DNA from 4 places in the Streptomyces sp. NPDC020490 genome. Region 2 is predicted to be linked to each of the others. Evidence: riboswitches for the same ligand, from Rfam matches in the RefSeq annotation. Region 2 holds a riboswitch; each other region holds the start of a gene.
The links. Region 2 has a riboswitch for cyclic di-AMP ahead of ACH4ZX_RS17550 (peptidoglycan DD-metalloendopeptidase family protein). Riboswitches for the same ligand answer to the same signal wherever they lie in the genome.

Region 1 (3,185 bases), on a different contig from region 2:
GGCGGCGAGGTCGGCTGGCGGCCGCTGCTGCGGCATCTGCACGACGTCCGGGGGGTGCGCCGTCTCATGGTGGAGGGCGGGGGGCTCGTGCACACCCAGCTGCTCCAGCAGGGGCTCGCCGACGAGCTGCAGCTCGTGCTGGCGCCGGTGTTCGTGGGTGACCCCGCCGCGCCGCGGCTGTTCGGTCCGGGGGCGTACCAGGGCGGGCGGCTGCGGCTGCTGGAGACGCGGCGGATCGAGGACGTGGTCCTCATGCGGTACGAGCCGACGGCTCCCGGGGCCGGGGAGGTCGCCGTGGCCGCCGACCACCGCTGGCTCGCCCTCGCGTGCGAGTTGGCGGCGCTGTGCCCGCCGTCGCGGACGGCGTTCAGCGTGGGGGCGGTGGTGGTGGCCGGTGACGGCACGGAGCTGGCCCGGGGGTACTCCCGTGAGGGGGACGATCCTGTGGTGCATGCCGAGGAGGCGGCTCTGGCGAAGCTCGATCCGGACGATCCCCGGCTCGCCGGCGCCACGGTCTACAGCAGCCTCGAGCCGTGCGCCCGGCGCGCGTCCCGGCCCAAGCCGTGCGCGCGGCTGATCCTCGACGCGGGGGTCCGGCGGGTGGTGACGGCTTGGCGGGAGCCCGACACGTTCGTCGAGAGCGCCGACGGCAGCGGGCTGCTGGCGGGGGAGGGGGTCGACGTGGTCGTGCTGCCGGAGTACGCGGAGCGGGCCGAGGCGCCCAATCGGCATCTGGTGGGGTAGCGGGGTGCCTGCGGCGGCCTGTCGCGGTTCGGTGGGGGTGCGTGTTGCGCGGGCGGTGGGGGGTGGGTCGGGGCCGGGGCGGGGGTGTCCGTCCTCGGAACGGCGCGGAATCGGGGGTTCGGGAGGTGCGGGGGTTGACGCGCCAACCGATGCGGGCGTACACCCCCGTCCCGTCCCCTTCCCGCCGTACGCGGCTGACGGCGCGTGCCGCGGAGAAACGCGTGTGCTTGCCGTCCTGCGTATGACGTACACTGGTGACACACCGACGCGGGGTGGAGCAGCTCGGTAGCTCGCTGGGCTCATAACCCAGAGGTCGCAGGTTCAAATCCTGTCCCCGCTACTCAAGGCCGACGGCCGGGATCATCAGAGGTCCCGGCCGTCGGTGTTTTTGTGCGGTCCGTGACCGTGAGTGATGAGGTGGCCGCCCTGCGCAGTGTGGTCGGCGGGGTATGTGAGGGGCCAACTCGCCCGTTTTTAGGCGGTCATGGGGATGTACGTCCGGCGTGGATTCGTTAATGATCAAGCGGAACGGCTTGGAAACGAGCCCCTGCGTCTATTAACGTTCGATAACGCAGCGCGGTCGTCCCAGCCGTCACAAGAGGCGGCTCCGTGCGCACGCGCCGAATCCCGCAAGGGAACCGGGGAACCACCACCCTGGGGTGAATCGCGCGAATGCCGCCGTGGGATCACGGTGGATATACGCGCGTAGGAGACCTTCCTGCTCCGAACCCGTCAGCTAACCCGGTAGGCGAGGAGGAAGGAAAGGAGCACGCCCACGTGGCGTCCAACCCTGCCCCGACAGCCCCGTTCCAGCCGAGTGACACCTTCGGCTACGGCAGCTACCGCACCGACGAGGGCCCGTGGGAGGCATGGAACCCCACGGAGGACTCCGTCCGCCCCGTACGCGGCCGGCACCGTGTCTCCAAGCAGCGCGGCGGGGGACTCGCCCGCAGTTCCACGGTTCTGGGCGTCGGCGTCATAGCCGCCGTCGGCGCGGGCGGCATGGCCAGCGCCAACACCGGCAAGCCGCCGGTGTCCATCTCCATGCCCGACCTGCCCTCGGTCGGCTCGCTGATCTCCGACGACGAGCCCGAGCCGCAGGGGTCCGCCACTCCGCTCAGCAGCGTCGGCGTGACCTCCGCGGAGAGCACCAAGGGCGCCGGTGAGGCGCTGCGCGACCGCATCATGGCGCAGGCCGAGTCGCAGCAGATCCAGGTCGAGAGCAAGACGCAGCAGGCCACCGAAGCCGCCCTCGCCAAGCAGGTCGCCGACGCGGCCGAGCAGGCCGAGAAGGCGGCCGCCGCCAAGGCCGCCGCCGCCAAGGAGAAGGCGGAGGCGGAGGCCAAGAAGAAGGCCGAGGCCGCGCGTCTCGCCGAGCTGGCCAAGCAGTACACGCTGCCGACCTCCTCGTACACGATCACCTCGACCTTCGGTCAGGCCGGCTCCATGTGGTCCTCCGGCTACCACACCGGCCTCGACTTCGCCGCCCCTACCGGCACGCTCATCAAGGCCATCCACAGCGGGACCATCACCGAGGCCGGCTGGGCGGGGGCGTACGGTTACCGCACGATCCTGACCCTGGACGACGGCACCGAGCTGTGGTTCTGCCACCAGTCGTCGATCAGTGTGAGCGTGGGGCAGAAGGTCAGCACCGGTGACGTCATCGGGCGCGTGGGTGCCACCGGGAACGTGACCGGCCCGCACCTGCACCTCGAGGTCCACGCGGGCGGGCAGGCCAGTGGCATCGACCCGATGGCCTGGCTGCGCGGCAAGGGACTCAACCCCTGATCTCCCCCTGATCCCCGGCGGTCCTGACGGCAAACCCCCCGACGTCAGGACTGCCGGTCAGGCGTGCCCGAGAACTCCGGGACGCCGTCGGCCGCTCCGGGTTTCAGGAGCGGTACGGGTTGTACGCGGGGTTCGCGGGGTGCCCGTACGCCGGCCAGGGCGGTGCTACGACCGGCACCGGGGGAGCCGTCATCCTGGCCGCGTGGTCCAGTGCCGGCCGCGCGATCTCGCGCCGCCACCACAGCTCGGCCAGCAACTCCCGCTCCCGTACGACGAAGTCGGCGTCCGCGCGTCCGCGCCGTCCCCGGTGCCGCAGGAACGCCAGCGACGTCGCGTACGCCTCGTACTCGGCCACCGTCCGCCTGGCCGGCTTGCCGAAGCGGTGGCGGGCGTAGTCGCGGGCCGTCCGCCGCGCCCGCATGGAGCCGAGCGCGTACGGCTCGCCCGGCGTCAGCCAGCCGGCGAGGACGTACGGCGGCAGTTCCTCGCGCACGGTCCGCAGTTCGCGCTGCCGCGTCCAGATAACCAGCCAGGTCAGCAGCCCGAACGCGGGCACCATGAAGGCCGCGTACACCGCGAAGAACCCGAACCCGCCGAACGCCGCCGAGCCGTTCCACAGCGCGTGCATGCCCATGGCGAGCAGCAGCCCGGAG
Region 2 (3,185 bases):
ATGACGGTGCCGGCGGCCTCGGTGAGCCGTGCGACCGCCCGCTCGAAGCGCTCGGCGACCTCGTCGGGGTCGGTGCCGGGCCGGAGGATGTCGTTGCCGCCCGCGCAGAAGGACACCAGGTCCGGAGCGAGCCCGACGGCCTGCGGGACCTGCTCGGCCACGATCTGGTCGAGCAGCCTGCCGCGCACGGCGAGGTTCGTGTACGTGAAGTCGCCCTCGGGCCGCCGGTCGGCGAGGAGCACCGCGAACCGGTCCGCCCAGCCGACGAACGCCCCGTCGGGACCCGGGTCGCCGACGCCCTCGGTGAAGCTGTCCCCCACCGCGACGTACGACCCGATCACTGATCTGCTGTCACTCTTCGAATCGTCTGCCACAGCAGGTCATGATTCACCGTCCAATGTGACCTACGCGACCGTAGGGAGGGCTTGACGAACGGTGAGATAAGCCACGCCTAAATTGTTCGCCAAACCCGGAATACGCCGCCCCGTGCACGGCGACGGCCGAGAACCGGACCCGGGGATCGGGGTCCGGTCCTCGGCGGCATGCCGGGCGGCCGGGGGCCGTCAGCCGACGGCGACGCCCTTGGAGCGGAGGTAGCCGACCGGGTCCACGTCGGAGCCGTAGTTCGGCGTGGTGCGGATCTCGAAGTGCAGGTGCGGGCCGGTCACGTTGCCGGTCGCGCCGGAGAGGCCGATCTGCTGGCCGGCGGTGACGGTCTGGCCGGCCGAGACGGAGAGCTGCGAGAGGTGGGCGTACTGGGCGTAGTAGCCGTCGCTCAGCTGGATGACGACCTGGTTGCCGTAGGCGCCGCCCCAGCCCGCGGAGACGACCGTGCCGGCGCCCACGGCCTTCAGCGAGGTGCCGGTCGGCACGACGAAGTCGACGCCGGTGTGGTAGCCGCTGGACCACATGCTGCCCGCGACGCGGTATCCGGTGCCGACGCCGGCCCCGGACACCGGGAGGGTGTAACCGCTGGAGGTGCCGGTGGACTCGGCGGCCTGGGTGACCGTCGTCGGCTGCGAGGAGGACGAGGAGGAGGACGAGTCGGCGGAGGAGGACGGAGAGTCGGCGGAAGGCGCGGGAGCCGAAGAGGAAGGCGACGAAGAGGAAGGCGACGAAGAGGGCGAAAGCGACGAAGACGGCGAAGACGACGACGACTTGGTGGCGCCGCTCGTGGCCTTCTTGCCGATGACGAGCTTGAGGCCGGGGTGGATCAGCGACGGGTCGTCGCCGACGGCCTCGCGGTTGTCCGCATACAGCTTCTTCCAGCCGCCGCGGACGCTCTGCTCCTCGGCGATCTTCGAGAGCCAGTCACCCTTGCGCACCGAATAGGTCCGCACGCCCGCGTTGTTCGCGGCCTTCTCCTTCGCGGCCTTCTTCCCCTCGGCCGCCGCCTTCTCGGCGCCGGAAAGGGACTGCACGGTCTTCTGCGAAACCGGCTGCGCGGTGGACTGCGCGGTGTCGGCGTGGGCGCCGGTGGCCCCCAGCAGGGGGAGGGCGAGCGCGGCGCCGCCGGTTCCGGCGACGGCGATGGAGCGGGTGAAGCGCTGGGACTTGGGGCGGCGGTGCTTACCCTTCGCGGGCATGACGAATTCCTCTCCGGCGCCTGCGAGGTGAGCTGTCGGGTGCGGACTGGAGATGTCCGGCCGCGCGGTGGGCGCGACTTGACCCCAAGCCTGTTCCGGAGACCGGACAGGCGGTTCTACCTGTGGGTCCCCCGCTCCTGCCGTGCACGGGTGAGTGGTGCGGGATTCCGGGCGGCGGCAGGATTCGGCGTCCGCCCGGATTGCCTGGCGAACGTAAGCGACCACGACGCGAAGGGACAAGCAAGAGGTTGCGGGAGGCGCACGTTCCCCTTGATCCCTTACCGGAATTCCCGGTCACCCTCCGTTGATTCCGAGGCGGCTTCAGCGGCCAAATTCCCTGAAAAACAATACGCATTACGTGAACATGACGGGCGACTCACGGTGACCGGTATGACGATGCTCACGCGACCTCGCGCCAGCATTCCTTATTCTGGAGCGAGTTGGAATGAAATCCATCCAAAGCGCCAATTCGGACAGAAGACTCAGACAAGGGCGATGCACCAGAGAAGCACCTTCGGGGCGCATGAACCGTTTCGCGGCATTCGTACCGGCTCGCCACCGGTTCGCCACCAACTCGCCACATGCTCGCCACCGGCTCGCCACGGAATCGCCACGGGCTCCCCGGGGGCAGTCCGCACACCCCTGCTGAGCCGGGGTGTGCGTGTCGTATCGTCAAGGAGGTGCCCGTCGACGAGCAGCGCCGACGGGGACGGCTGGGAGGAGCCCCCGTGACGCAGCAGATCCCGTCGACCGAGCCCGAGCTGGCAGGAGTCCGCAACTTCCGCGACGTGGGGGGCCTGCCGACGGTGGACGGACGACGGGTGCGCCACGGAGTGCTGTTCCGCAGCGGCCACCTCGCGCACGCCACCGCGGAGGACGCCGCCTTCCTCGCCTCGCTGGGACTGCACACCGTCTTCGACTTCCGCAACGCGGCGGACCAGAGGCTGGAGGGCCCGGACGTCGAACTGCCGGGCGTGCGGAATGTGAACCTGCCGCTGAGCGACCCGGCGGACGGCGCCGAGTTCTGGAAGATGGTCCGGGACGGAGACCTCGACCAGCTGCGCGAGATACTCGGGGACGGCAAGGCGGCCGGCCGCATGATCGGCTCGTACCGCCTGATCATCAAGGAGCGCACCGGCGAGCACACGCGCGTGCTGCACGCGCTGGCCGAGGACAGCGTGCCCGCGCTGATGCACTGCGCCGCGGGCAAGGACCGCGCGGGCCTGTCCGTCGCCGTGACCCTGCTCGCCGTGGGCGTGGAGCGGGACGCGATCTTCGCCGACTACCTGGAGTCGAACGCCAAGCACCGCCGCTACCGGGTGCAGCGCGGCGGAAACTCGGCCTCGGCCTACTCCCCCGAGGTCATGGAGCTGCTCAGCCCGCTGTTCGAGGCGCGCGAGGAGTACCTGGCGGCGGCCTTCGAGACCATCGAGGAGACGTGGGGCGGCGTCGATCCCTACCTGGAGCAGGGGCTCGGCGTCACTCCGGCGGTCCGGGAGCGGCTGCGCGAGCGCCTGCTCGCCTGACGCCGCCCAGGACGCGGCGGGCCGCCGGTCAGGACGCGGCAGGCTACTTGGCGCCCACCGAGAACAGCAGGTA
Region 3 (3,185 bases), on a different contig from region 2:
GGCGCCCAGCTTCCTGCGGCGCACCGCGGGACCGTGCTGCATGGGTCCCTCCTTACTCCTTATGAGGCGCCCCAATACGGTCTCTCGTGGCAGAGTTCACCGCTTTGAGCGACAGATATATGCATATCTCGGTGGATCGCCAGCCGTGACCCGTGCGGTGATGGCAGTCTGACGGCGAAGCACCAGTCCGGGACCGTACTCGAACCATCCGCTCCGTGTCGGACCAGCGGCCCCGGGGGAAAGGGACGACGTCGTCATGGCAGACCATCTGGAAGCATCCGTCACTCTGCCGAGCGATCCCGCCTCGGTCTGCGCGGCCCGCACCTACGCGATCGACACCCTCGCGGAGTGGGGCCTGGCGCCGCACACGGAGGTGGCCGACACCGTGCGGCTCATCGTCTCCGAACTCGCCACCAACGCCGTCCAGCACACCCTCGGGCAGTCGCCCACCTTCACCGTCGGACTCGAACTCGACCGCGACGAACAGCTGCGCATCGGGGTCACCGACAGCCACCCCCGGTTCCCGAAGCGGCTGCCCGCCGCCGTCCAGCAGGACAACGGCCGCGGCCTGGTGATCATCCGCTGGCTGACCGCCGAGTGCGGCGGCAGACTCTGCGTGCGCCCCACCCGGGAGGGCGGCAAGACCGTCTCCGTCGAACTGCCGTGGAAGGTGCCGGCCCGGCCGGTGCCGGCAGCCGGGCAGCAGGAGCCGTAGCGGGGCTCGGGCGAGGGGGTTCAGCGGCGCCGTACCGGCGGCTCCCGGTGCACGGCCCCGTCCAGCGGCGCTCCCGGCTGCCTGACGACGGGCGCGGCCTGCTGCGCGCCCTGCTGCGGGGCCTGCTGTTCGGCGGACAGGCCCGCCCGCCGCACCAGGCGAGGCAGCAGCCACCACAGGCCGAGGCACACGCACAGGGTGGCCGCGCCCGCGGCCACGCCGCCCGCCCGGCCCGTCGTCACGTCCACCACGAGCAGCACCGAGCCGGTGAACGCCAGCACCAGCACACCCATGCCGATGGTGGCGAGCCGTGAGGACACCTGGACGACGCGCGGCTTGGCGCCCCGCTGGAACAGCGAGCGGTGCAGCGCGGCCGGCGCGGTGAACAGGGCGGCGGCGAGGACCGCGAGCAGCAGTGTGGTGACGTAGGTGGCCCGCTGGACCGGGTCGAGGGACGGGAAGCGCGGGGTGAAGGCCAGGGTCAGCAGGAAGGCGAAGAGGATCTGCACGCCGGTCTGGGTGACGCGCAGTTCCTGGAGCAGTTCGCCGAAATTGCGGTCGGCGCGCTCCAGCGGGGTCTCGTTGCGTGCGGTGCAGGGGACATGGTCGGCCATGGTTGAACGGATAACCGGTCAGGGCCCTGTCACGCCTCGTGGGGTGGCGGCGTGTCAGGGGCGCCGCCACCGCACGCAAGGATCAGCTGACCCGGCCGTACCAGACGCTCTTCGTCCAGATCTTCTGCAGTCTCACCACGTCCCCGGTCTTCGGGGCGTGCCAGATCTTCCCCTTTCCGGCGTAGATGCCGACGTGGTAGACGTACGAACCCGAATGGAAGAACACGAGGTCTCCGGCCTTGCGGCTCTTGGCGGAGATGTGGCGGGTCTTGTTGTACTGCTGGGCCGCGGTACGCGGCAGGCTCTTGCCCGCCTTCTTGAACGAGTACAGCGTGAGCCCGGAGCAGTCGAACCGGTACGGCCCGGTGGCACCCCACCGGTAGGGCGCACCCTTCTTGGAAGCCGCGATCTGCAATGCCTTCGTCGCGGGCGTCGCGGCGGCCGCGTCGGAGGCGAAGCCCGGGACCACGACCGAGCCGCCCACCGCGGCGATGGTGAGGGCCGAGGCCGTGCCGGCCCGGACCATCATCGACGGGACACGATTGAGCGCAGTCATGCGCAACCCTTCGTCAGCCGCCTGTGAAGGATGACCTGTCGGATTCGGGCTGGCGAAGTTGCCCGGCCGCGTGCGCGGCTTCACCCCAAGGGCTGCTCGGCCCGGTCATGGCGTGACCGTTCCGGCGACCCGTCGTGCTTGGGTCCTCCACTCCTGCCGATCCACTCCTGTCGACCGGTCATCCGGGCGGCGGCAGGACTCGGCGTCCGCCCGGATCGCCCCGCCGCGGCGGCGGGGACTTGTCGTCAGACACGGATCTTGGCTCACGGATTTCCGAAAAGCCCAACGGAAACGGGGATTTGTGTTGTTACTCACCACTCACCCGTTCGGGTGCCCACCGCTGTGTTCGGACGCGCGTCATCACCTCCGAAACCGCCCGGACCAGCGAAGAAGGCCCTCATCCCGCCTTGGGGCCGGGCCCGTTGCGCAACCCGACCGGTCAAAAAAGAGGAGGTGTGTCTAGTCCGGAAGGCGGTACGCCGTTTGGTCCGTTTCGGCCCCGGCCCGGACACCGCGCCGGGCGACCGCGGCCCGCGCCCGGCGCGTGCCTCAAGTGCCGGACTGCGGGGGCACGGTGACCCGGGCGGTGCGCCGCTCGCCGTCCAGCACCCGCAGCGCCCGCGCCAGGGTGGGGGCGTGCAGTTCGGTCTCGCCCCGTTGGTGCATCAGGGCGAGCGCGTCGCGCAGTTCGGCCGCCCGGGCCACCAGCGCCTGCGCGGCCCGCAGCCCGCCGTAGGTGTCGCCGTGGCGGGCCGGATTGATGCGGCCGAGCAGGTCGGCCACGTCGAGGTAACGGTCGATCAGCTCGCCCTCGGCGCGGGTCAGCGCGGGCAGCGGCGGGAGTTCGGGCGGGAGCACCGGCCGCTCACCTCCCGGCGGGCGGGGCGAGGGGCGCCCGGCGGCCGGGGACGATCCGGTCCACCAGGCCGTAGTCCACGGCCTGCCGGGCGTCGAAGACCCGGTCCCGCTCGATGTCGGCGCCGATCTTCTCCCGGCTGTGTCCGGTGGCCCGGGCCAGCATCTCCTCCACGAGACGGCGATTGCGCGTCAGTTCCTCCGCCTGCACCGCCAGATCACTCGCCTGGCCCCGCACCGGCTCGGCGAGCGCGGGCTGGCGGATCACCACCCGCGCGCCCGGCAGTGCGGAGCGCTTGCCCGGAGTCCCGGCGGCCAGCAGCACCGCGGCCGTGGAGGCGGCCTGCCCCAGGCACGTCGTCTCCACGTCGCAGGAGACGTACCGCATCGTGTCGTAGAGCACCGTCATGGCGCTGAACGAGCCGCCCGGCGAGTTGATGTACAG
Region 4 (3,185 bases), on a different contig from region 2:
GAGGTACTTGCCGTCCTTGTAGAACTCGGAGGCGGCGACGTCGAGGGCGAGGGCGATCTGCTCGCCGGGGGTGTAGCCGGCCTCCTTGATCGCCTCCAGGATGAGGTCGAGGGCCTCGCGGTTGGAGCCGAGGTTCGGGGCGAAGCCGCCCTCGTCGCCCAGACCGGTGGCCAGACCCTTGGACTTCAGGACCTTCTTCAGGGTGTGGTACACCTCGGTGCCCCAGCGCAGTGCCTCGGAGAAGGACTCCGCGCCGATCGGGGCGATCATGAACTCCTGGATGTCCACGTTGGAGTCGGCGTGCGAGCCGCCGTTCAGGATGTTCATCATCGGCACCGGCAGCAGGTGCGCGTTGGGGCCGCCCAGGTAGCGGAAGAGGGGGAGGTCGCTGGCCTCGGAGGCGGCGTGGGCCACGGCGAGCGAGACGCCGAGGATGGCGTTGGCGCCGAGCGAGCCCTTGTTGTCGGTGGCGTCCAGGTCGAACATCGCCTGGTCGATCAGGCGCTGCTCGGTGGCGTCGTAGCCGACCAGCTCCGGGCCGATCTGCTCGATGACGGCGAGGACGGCCTTCTCGACACCCTTGCCCTGGTAACGGTTCGGGTCGCCGTCACGGAGCTCGATGGCCTCGAAGGCGCCGGTGGAGGCGCCGGAGGGGACGGCGGCACGACCCGTGCTGCCGTCGTCGAGGCCGACCTCGACCTCGACCGTGGGATTGCCTCGGGAGTCCAGGATTTCCCGGGCTACGACGACGTCGATGGACGGCACGAGCATCTCCTTCGTGGATGTGACGCTGGTAGTGCGGGGCACTTGGGCCTGACGGCCCGTCTTGCAGCCTTGCGACTAGAGCCTAACCGTCCCGGGGCCGTCGGCAGCCGACCGACCGTCCCGTGGACAAGGTCAGACGGTACCTATTGTTCACCCCCGGAACAAAGCGAGGTGAACAACGCGTGCACACCGGGCGCCGGCGGGCGAAGAAAAACCCCGCCCCGGTGCGTACGGGGGAACACGCACCGGGGCGGGGAGCCCATGGGGCCGGGGGCGGCCCCATGGCGGTCCACTGTGGGGGACGCGGCTGTGCGGGGCCTGTGGTCCGGCTACCGGGCGGCTGTCACTTCAGGTGCAGCTGCTGGCCCGGGTAGATGAGGTCGGCGTCCTCGACGATGTCCTTGTTCAGCCGGAACACCTTCTTCCAGCCGCCCTTGACGTCGTGCTCCGCGGCGATCGAGGAGAGCGTGTCACCCTTGACGACCTTGTACTCGCCGTCGCCCTTCTTGACCTTCTTGCCGGTCGGGGTGGTGACGGTCTTCTGCGACTTCACGGCCGGGCGCCCGGTGGAGCGGGAGGCGCTCTGCTGCTCGGTGGAGCGGGAGGCGGTGCCGCCGCTCGACGAGGAGGACGACGAAGAGGACGACGAGGAGGGTGCCCCGGCGGCGCCGTCGTAGGAGGCGCCGGACAGGCCCGTGCCGCACACCGGCCAGGCGCCCTTGCCCTGGGAGGCGAGGACCTTCTCGGCGACGGCGATCTGCTGCGCCTTGCTGGCCTGGTCGGCGGTGGAGGCGTACTGCGTGCCGCCGTACGCGGCCCAGGTGGAGGCGGAGAACTGCAGGCCGCCGTAGTAGCCGTTGCCGGTGTTGATGGACCAGTTGCCGCCGGACTCGCACTGGGCGACGGCGTCCCACTCGGAGGCGGTGGCGGCGGAGGCGTTGCCGGCCGCCAGCAGCGGGGCGGCGACGGCGGCGCCGGTGACACCGGCGACGGCGACGGCGCGGGTGGAGCGCTGGAGAACGGTCGGACGACGGTGCTTGCCCTTGCCGGAAAACAGCATGGTTGATCCCCTCACCGACGCCTGCGAGGTGAGCTGTCGGGTTCGGGCCGGTTGAGTTGCCCGGCCGCCCACCTCCCGGTGCGCGGCTCCACCCCTAGCCGTTCCCACCCCTCAAGGGCCGGGCCCGGCGCCTACCTTGGGTCCCCCGCTCCTGCCTACGGCGCTTGACGCGACGACTGTTCCCGGACGGCCGCTGGCAGGATTCGGCGTTGCGGCAGCCGGGGCCCGCGTTGGCGAGCGGTCATGACCGTAGACACGGAATCCACCGGATTTCAAAGACGATCAGGGCCTCTGAGACTCATCCCACACTTTCACCAAACCGGACATTCCACAGCGAAAGCGGACGTCAACTCCCGCTAGTTTTCGCCCGTTTCCGCCCCGACTCGCAGGGTCTGACCGGGGACGATGCGGCTCGGGTCGGCACCGATCGCCTTCTTGTTCAGGGCGTAGAGCTCGCGCCACCCGCCGTCGACGTCGAGGGTGTCCGCGACGGAGGCGAGGGTGTCGCCGGCGTGGACCGTGTAGGCGTCGCCGTCGTCGGCGTCCGTGCGCGCGGCATGACGGCCCGAGGACGCTTCCGTGGAGCGGCCGTTCGCCGCCTCGTCGGCGCTGCCGCCGCGGTGGCGGCCGGTGCCGGTGTCGCCGCCGGCACCGCCGGCGTCAAGGGAGCCGGTGTCGACGAGGTTCCAGGAGCCCACCATCTGCTCCGAGTTGTCCGTGTCGTCGCTTTCAGCCGTTTCGTCGAGTGAGCCGTCGGACGTCCGCGACGCGGACGGGGAGGCGGACGGCGAAGCCGACTTGTCGGACTTGGCGGGCTTGTCCGTTGCCCTGGAGGAGCCCTTCGACGCCCCGGGGGACGCGGAGGCGTCGGACGGGGCGTCCGAGGGCGAGGCCGCGCCGGACGCGTCACCCGACGCGCCGGACGAGCCGTTGGACAGGCCGGTGGAGTCGGTGGCGCCGGTGGAGTCGGACGAGTCGTCACCGATTCCGGTGTCGATGTCGGCCGCGCCCTTGTCCTTGTCGAGCCCGGAGGTCAGCCCGCAGGTGGCGAAGGCGCCGACACCCTGGTCGGCGAGTATCTTCTCGGCGACTGCTATCTGCTGGTTGCGGCTGGCCAGGTCGGCGCTCGGCGCATAGTCGAGGCCGCCGTACTTCTCCCAGTCCTCCTGGGACAGCCGCAGGCCGCCGGAGAAGCCGTTGCCGCTGTTCTCGCTCCAGGAGCCGCCGGTCTCGCACTCCGCCACCTTGTCCCACGTCGAACCGTCGGCGGCGTTCGCGGCGGAGGCGCCCAGGAGCGGGATGGCGATGGCGGAGCCGGTCACTCCGGCCGCGACGAGGAGAGCCGGAGCCTGGCGGGGGC

Region 1: another riboswitch for cyclic di-AMP. It lies ahead of ACH4ZX_RS31370 (M23 family metallopeptidase); the one in region 2 lies ahead of ACH4ZX_RS17550 (peptidoglycan DD-metalloendopeptidase family protein).
Region 3: another riboswitch for cyclic di-AMP. It lies ahead of ACH4ZX_RS00300 (C40 family peptidase); the one in region 2 lies ahead of ACH4ZX_RS17550 (peptidoglycan DD-metalloendopeptidase family protein).
Region 4: another riboswitch for cyclic di-AMP. It lies ahead of ACH4ZX_RS30300 (transglycosylase family protein); the one in region 2 lies ahead of ACH4ZX_RS17550 (peptidoglycan DD-metalloendopeptidase family protein).

The regions. Positions count from the first base shown of each region.
Region 1 covers NZ_JBIRUY010000037.1:14,833-18,017, reverse strand. Annotated here, with positions in the region: gene ACH4ZX_RS31380 (dihydrofolate reductase family protein) at 1-744, shown strand, start outside; tRNA gene ACH4ZX_RS31375 (tRNA-Met) at 1,011-1,084, shown strand; cyclic di-AMP (ydaO/yuaA leader) riboswitch at 1,353-1,510, shown strand; gene ACH4ZX_RS31370 (M23 family metallopeptidase) at 1,522-2,532, shown strand; gene ACH4ZX_RS31365 (PrsW family intramembrane metalloprotease) at 2,636-3,185, opposite strand, start outside.
Region 2 covers NZ_JBIRUY010000015.1:35,844-39,028, forward strand. Annotated here, with positions in the region: gene ACH4ZX_RS17545 (SGNH/GDSL hydrolase family protein) at 1-341, opposite strand, end outside; gene ACH4ZX_RS17550 (peptidoglycan DD-metalloendopeptidase family protein) at 564-1,586, opposite strand; cyclic di-AMP (ydaO/yuaA leader) riboswitch at 1,591-1,749, opposite strand; gene ACH4ZX_RS17555 (tyrosine-protein phosphatase) at 2,315-3,112, shown strand; gene ACH4ZX_RS17560 (DUF6126 family protein) at 3,156-3,185, opposite strand, start outside.
Region 3 covers NZ_JBIRUY010000001.1:67,062-70,246, forward strand. Annotated here, with positions in the region: gene ACH4ZX_RS00285 (helix-turn-helix domain-containing protein) at 1-42, opposite strand, end outside; gene ACH4ZX_RS00290 (ATP-binding protein) at 257-715, shown strand; gene ACH4ZX_RS00295 (DUF6328 family protein) at 736-1,329, opposite strand; gene ACH4ZX_RS00300 (C40 family peptidase) at 1,412-1,885, opposite strand; cyclic di-AMP (ydaO/yuaA leader) riboswitch at 1,889-2,100, opposite strand; gene ACH4ZX_RS00305 (hypothetical protein) at 2,435-2,743, opposite strand; gene ACH4ZX_RS00310 (ATP-dependent Clp protease proteolytic subunit) at 2,751-3,185, opposite strand, start outside.
Region 4 covers NZ_JBIRUY010000034.1:95,962-99,146, forward strand. Annotated here, with positions in the region: gene eno (phosphopyruvate hydratase) at 1-771, opposite strand, end outside; gene ACH4ZX_RS30300 (transglycosylase family protein) at 1,109-1,825, opposite strand; cyclic di-AMP (ydaO/yuaA leader) riboswitch at 1,829-1,998, opposite strand; gene ACH4ZX_RS30305 (transglycosylase family protein) at 2,182-3,185, opposite strand, start outside.